DNA from 2 places in the Ochrobactrum sp. SFR4 genome. Region 1 is predicted to be linked to the other one. Evidence: riboswitches for the same ligand, from Rfam matches in the RefSeq annotation. Region 1 holds a riboswitch; the other holds the start of a gene.

Region 1 (3,415 bases):
TCGCCTTTGGTAAAGCGCGAACGTGCCTGACGGACTTCTGCAGTTTGCGGGAAGGAGCCGATAGTTGTAGTCGGATAGAGGGGCAGTTTCAGGTGATCGGTCTGTAATTTGACGCGTGCATCAAACGGGCTGTTGCGATGCGATTGTGCATCGGTAATTGCTGCAACGCGTGACTGAACGGCTTTGTTATTGACCTTGGCTGAAGCCTTGCGGGCGGCAATAGCTTCATCTGAGGCCTTTAAAGCGGATTCTGCTGTTTCAGGCTTATCACCGAGTGCGGTGCCGAGCACGGACAGTTCTTCCAGTTTCTGCACGGCAAAAGCCAGCGACTGACGGATATCCGCGTCAAGTTTCTTTTCCGATGCCAGATCAATCGGCACATGTAGCAGCGAGCAGGATGGTGCAATCTGCACATTGTCTGTGCCATGCTTGGCAATAACTGATTTCACGCGCTCGGTAATGCCACGCAGATCAGCGCGCCAGATATTGCGACCGTTGATTACGCCGAGCGATAGCACCAGATCAGGGCGGGCGATTTTAGCAGCGGCATCAAGATCCTGTGGTGCACGCACCAGATCCAGATGCAGACCGGCAACCGGCAGTGTGATGGCGGTCAGCAGATTGTCGCCATAGGAGCCGAAATAATTGGCGAGCAGGATTTTCAGTTCCGGCAGTTCTTCCGCCAAAAACTCATAGGTCGTGCGAATGGCTTCGTGATCGCGGGCATTGAGATCAAGGCTGAGAACAGGCTCATCAATCTGCACCCAGTCAGCGCCTGCTGCATGAAGCTGACCAAGAATTTCTGCATAGACCGGCAGCAGGGATTCCAGTGTCTTGTTCAGATCAAAATTGGCATCATTGGATTTGCCGAGCTTGAGAAATGAAACAGGCCCGAGCAGAACAGGGCGGGTGTGAATGCCGAGTTCTTTTGCTTCATTGAATTCGTTGAGCGCTTTATTGTCGGTCAGGGTGAATGTCTGACCCGCGCTGAATTCAGGCACCATATAATGGTAGTTGGTGTCGAACCATTTGGTCATTTCCAGCGCAGGCACGCCATTGGCGGCTGTTTTATCGCCATGATTATGGCCGCAACCGCAGCTGGCAGCGTCTTTCTGCGCGCCGGTTTTACCGCCGCGTGCCAGAGCAAAATAGGTGTCCAGATCGACTTTACCGCTTTTCCAGCCATAGAGTGCCGGAACAACACCAAGTGTTACGGCCAGATCAAGCACATGGTCATAGAGGGAGAAGTCATTGGACGGAATGTTTTTGATGCCTTTTTCCTGCTGCAGCTTCCAGTTGGCGGCGCGCAAGGATTTGGCGGTGGCAAGCAGGTCTTCCTGTGAGGATTTGCCGGCCCAGTAGGATTCAAGAGCGAATTTGAGTTCGCGCTGTTTTCCGATACGCGGAAAACCGAGATTGGCTGTAGTAACGGTCATTTTAATACCCCGACGAATACTGACAAATTGTTGCTGCGGGCAGGAGGCGCGCAGCTCTTTCTGTCTCTTAAGGATGTACCGGGCAGGTCTCCTGGCTTGCGGGTCATCATTTGCTTCCGGTCTTCCCGAAATGTTGCCATTTCAGTGACCGCCCTTGGGCGTGTGCTGCAGGCACAGGCTGTCGGGGCAAATGTCCGGTGAAAAACTTCACAGAACAGGCGGAAGAAAACTCGCCGCTTACAGTTGCGGGGGCAGCTGCGGATTTGACCTGACCGGTATTTCAGTTGCTGAAAACCGGTTTGTTGGCCGCACCGCATTCCCTCTTAGCTTTCATGTAATCGGGCAAACGCTTGGGAGGATTGCGCAATTGCAGGAAAGAACCACGATGTACAAACACTGCATCATCAAAAACCGAATGTCAATAATGATATAAAGATTTGTTTATATGGATATATAGCTATGAATTTATGCTAAAATTGCGCATTGATACGCAAAAATCATTGGCAGGAGGTAAGAGGTGAAGTCTCACTGATACGAATCAAGTGGTGAGAATGTACGCCGTCAGGGATTTGTGCGGAGGCGGTATCAGATTATTTTTCTAATATACATTTCCGCGTCAGCTCATGTCGCATTAATCATGTGCTTACGGTCTGAGATTGTGCTGATTTTGCATAATGTCAGTATGGCTGCCATATTTATATTGCGCGAATGGCTGGCAAAAGTTATGCAAAATGTAATTTTTCATGCTGCAATCGCAAGAAAGGGAAATTTCGATGTCGCAGGATAATCCTCTCGAAAATGCACTTGTTCGTCTTGATGAAGCCGCCAGCCATCTGGATATTGACGCGGATGTTATCGAAAAGCTGAAATTTGCCCGAGAGACTACCAAGGTGCGACTGATGATCCGTATGGATGACGGATCTCGAAAATCCTTTATCGCATGGCGTTGCCGTTATGATGATACACGCGGCCCGACAAAGGGCGGCATCCGTTACCATCCGGAATCAACCGCTGAAGAGGTGGAAACACTGGCGTTCTGGATGACTTTCAAATGCGCGGTGATGAATCTGCCTTATGGCGGCGGCAAGGGCGCAATTCAGGTTGATCCGCGCAAACTCTCCAAAGCAGAGCTGGAGCGGTTGTCGCGCGCTTATATTCAGGCTTTCGCCCGTATTCTGGGGCCAGACCGTGATATTCCGGCACCGGATGTTTACACCAATTCGATGATTATGGGCTGGATGGCTGACGAATATTCGCAGATTGTCGGCCAGTCATCGCCTGCGGTGATTACCGGCAAACCGATTGCGCTTGGCGGTTCGCTTGGGCGTGATGATGCAACGGCGCGCGGCGGTTTCTATCTGGTGCGCCATCTGGCTGCCGATCTTGGTTTGAGCGAAGAGTTGCATGTTACCATTCAGGGCTTTGGTAATGCAGGGCAGCATATGGCGAGGCTCATGACCAGCGATGGTCATAAAATTGTTGCGGTTTCGGATTCTGAAGGTGCGGTTTATTGCGCATCCGGTCTGGATGTTGCGGCGCTGATCCATGCGAAACAGAATGGCCGCTCAGTACTGGCAACAGTTGGTCATGGCGGACATGAGGCGCTGGCATCGGAAGATCTGATCGGTGTTACCTGTGATGTGCTGGTGCCTGCGGCGATGGAAGATATGATCCATGCGCGCAATGCCGGTTCAGTCAAAGCCAGGCTGATTGTGGAACTGGCCAATGGCCCTGTAACACCGGAAGCCGATGCTATTCTGGAAAAAATGGGCGTGACCATTCTGCCGGATATTCTGGCCAATGCCGGTGGTGTAACCGTTTCTTATTTTGAGTGGGTGCAGAACCGTCAGTGTTATTATTGGGAGCTGGAAGAAATCCATTCGCGCTTACGCGTGATTATGGAGCGGGAAGGCCGCGCTATCTGGAATGTTGCCAAGGACAAAGGCGTGACCATGCGCACTGCCGCTTATGTTCATGCG
Region 2 (3,415 bases), on a different contig from region 1:
GCCGTGGCCCGCGTTCTGATCGCGGTGGCGAACGCCGCTTTGACAAGCGCGGTGGTGATGACAAGCCGGGCTGGGGCGCGCCGAAAGGCAAGTCCCGCTTTAAAGGCGGTGAAGGCAAGCCTTACGGCGATAAGCCAAAAGGCCCGCGCAAGCCGCGTGAAGGCGGCGACCGCAAATTCTCCCGCTGATATCTAAGCTTTGAAGAACCCGCTCTCTGAGCGGGTTTTTTATTTTAATAAGGTAATAACTTGCTGTTTTGTAATGGCTGGGTTAGGTATCTGATATATTAGACTGTTTTTAAAGCAGGCTTTATACGCAGGGAGGATACCGCAGCCATGACCGCCACCATTACCATCACACTGGATGAAGCTTACAATCTTGCGGAAAAGACCTTTATCAAGCTTGGTCTTTCTCAGGAACATGCGCAGGCCAATGCGCGTTTGCTGCAAAGCTGCCAGCGTGATGAATGCGATTCACACGGGCTTTATCGGGTGCTGAGTTGTGCTCAGACCATTAAAACCGGTGCTGTTGTGCTGGATGCTGAGCCGGAGGTGGAAGACCGTGCAGGCGGTATTGTTGCGGTGGATGCCAGAGGTGGTTATTCTCTGCTGGCACTGGAAAAAGGCCTGCCGATGCTGGTGGAGAAAACCCGCAAGCTTGGTATTGCCGCGATGGCCATCAATCATTGTGTGCATTTCTCGGCTCTGTGGCCGGAAGTGGAAATGCTGGCAGAGCATGGTCTGGTATCGCTGACAATGGTGCCAAGCCATTCATGGGTTGCGCCTGCCGGTGGCAAGACCGGTGTGTTCGGCACCAATCCGATTGCTTTCGGCTGGCCGCGTGCCGGTAAATATCCGTTTGTTTTTGATTTTGCCACCAGTGCTGCGGCGCGTGGTGAGATCGAATTGCATCGCCGTGCAGGCAAACCGATACCGGAAGGCTGGGCGGTTGATAAAAACGGTGAGCCGACGACTGATGCAAAGACTGCATTGGAAGGCGCAATGCTGACCTTTGGCGGTTATAAAGGATCAGCGCTTTCTGCCATGGTAGAGTTGCTTGCGGGGCCATTGATCGGCGATATGCTGAGCCTTGAATCTCAGCAATGGGATAATGGCCGTGGGGCAACGCCGAAACACGGGGAAATCGTGATTGCCTTGAATCCGGAGAGTTTCCTCGGCGCAGCAATGGCTGAACATATGGCGCGGGCGGAGAAAATGTTCTCGGCGATTACAGATCAGGGCGCACGGCTGCCGTCGCAGCGCCGCTATGAAGCTCGTGAACGCAGTCTGGCCAATGGTACGGTGACAATTCCGCAAAAACTCTTTGATGATATCCGTGCGCTGTAACGGATAAAGCGGCTATCTTTTTGAAACTGCGGCACAAGTATCACGCCCCGTTGAAAAACGCAGTTCATAATTGCTTAAGAATTGACCGTGAAGCGGTGCATTGTTATCGCTTTACACGGAAAAGGTTTTGTCTGAGCATTATTGCTTCAGACAAATGAAAAGGGAACACGGTGTCCAATCCGTGACTGCCCCCGCAACTGTAACGGTGAGCGGCCTCCGGTAAGCCACTGTCCCCGAGGACGGGAAGGCGGAGCGTTCGTGATGACCCGCAAGTCAGGAGACCTGCCTTTTCCGGTCACCAGCCGGTGCACGAGGGGTGCGCAGGCGCGGACGTCCGTGACGGTGACATTGTTAAAATGTTGCCGCATGCGGATATGCCTGTTGTTTTCAGCCTGTCTCAAATGCGGTTTGTATCATTCAGGACAATGCAATGCTGAAGAAGCGTGCATTGTCTGATCTATGGCGGGACAGCATGACACGCAATTTGTTGCAGCATAAAAAATCAGTTTTGGTACTCGGAACGGTTTTGACAGTTTTCAGCCTTGGCAATGCGCTGGCGCAAGAGAAAAAGCAGGAACCGGTACAGCTTAAAGAAATCCTCGTAACAGCCGGTCGCACGCCGATTGAAGAAGGCAAGACCGGCCGTGCTGTAACTGTGATTACCGGCAAGCAGCTTGAGCAAAATCAGGTGCGTTATGTGGCCGATGCGCTGCGTATGGTGCCGGGTTTTGCCGTATCACGTTCAGGCTCCAAAGGCGGTATGACCAATATTCGTGTGCGCGGTGCTGAAGCAAACCATCTTCTTGTAATGGTTGACGGCGTTGAAATGAATGCTGCTTCCGGCGATGCCTATGATTTCGGCGCTTTGCAGGCGGAAGATATTGACCGGATTGAAATTCTGCGCGGCCCTCAGAGCGCATTCTGGGGCTCAAATGCACTGGCTGGCGTTGTGAATATTATCACAAAAGGCGGCAAGCGCGATGGTTTCAAAATCAGCGGTACAACGGAAGCCGGCAGCCAGAATTCATGGCTCGGTGGCGTGCTGTTGCAGGGCGGTGCTGAAAATTATGATATGGCGCTGGCCGCCTCCTACCGCCGCACTAAAGGTTTCAATATTTCCAATGTCGGCGATGAAAAAGACGGCGATGAAAATCTGACGCTGAATGGTAAGGTCAATATTGATCTGTCGGATACAGCCAAACTCGACGCGACTTTGCGTTATGTGAAGAACCGCACTGATCTTGATAATATGACATCCCTTAACCCGCTGGATTCAATCGGTCTGGAAGGTAAGACGAATGAGCTTCTGGGAAGTGTTGGTCTGACATGGACAGCATTGGATGATGCGCTGACGCAGAAATTGCGTTTCACCGGCAGTGACCGCAAATATGAATATATTGCACCGGACTATCCTGCTGAAAATAAAGGTAGCCGCTATACGGCCTCCTATCAGGCAACCTATGCTTTTGATACGCCGAGTTTTGCGGATGCACATCACAAAATTACCGGCGGTATAGAGTGGCAGCAGGAGCGTTTCCGTCAGGTGGCGACGGAGAATGATTTGTCCAATCCGTGGATGGATCCGACCCAGTTTGAGCATCACAAGCGTTCAATGTATTCCTTTGTCGGCGAATATAATGGTGAGTTTGCGGATCAGTTCTTCGTCAATCTTGGTTTGCGCCATGATGTGAATAAAGATTTTGACGACGCCACAACTTTCTCTCTGAGCGGTGCATGGGCAATTCCTGATACAAATGCCCGTCTGCACAGTTCCGTTGGTACCGGTGTGACCAATCCGACTTTCTTCGAGCAGTTTGGTTATACGCCGAGCACTTTTGTCGGCAATCCGAATTTGAAGCCTGAGAAAAGCCTTGGCTGGGATATCGGGCTGGAATATGCTTTCTTTGATGGTCTTTTGGTTACGGATGTAACCTATTTCAATCAGGATCTGCAGGATGAGATCGTGACCGTCTATAATCCGGACTGGACATCAACTGTGAAAAACCTCGACGGAAAAAGCCGTCGTCATGGTGTGGAACTGGCTGCAACGCTGAACCTGTTCCATGGCT

Evidence for each region. A riboswitch is a leader RNA that binds a small molecule or an ion and turns the genes downstream of it on or off. The one in region 1 is predicted to bind cobalamin.
Region 2: it holds a riboswitch for cobalamin, as region 1 does, so the genes downstream of both, HBA93_RS01890 (TonB-dependent receptor) here and metE (5-methyltetrahydropteroyltriglutamate--homocysteine S-methyltransferase) in region 1, are expected to answer to the same signal.

The regions. Positions count from the first base shown of each region.
Region 1 is NZ_JAAPBB010000009.1:58,945-62,359, forward strand. It holds gene metE (5-methyltetrahydropteroyltriglutamate--homocysteine S-methyltransferase) at 1-1,436, opposite strand, end outside; cobalamin riboswitch at 1,501-1,794, opposite strand; gene HBA93_RS12510 (Glu/Leu/Phe/Val family dehydrogenase) at 2,210-3,415, shown strand, end outside.
Region 2 is NZ_JAAPBB010000001.1:442,947-446,361, reverse strand. It holds gene HBA93_RS01900 (DEAD/DEAH box helicase) at 1-188, shown strand, start outside; gene HBA93_RS01895 (Ldh family oxidoreductase) at 336-1,346, shown strand; cobalamin riboswitch at 1,452-1,650, shown strand; gene HBA93_RS01890 (TonB-dependent receptor) at 1,777-3,415, shown strand, end outside.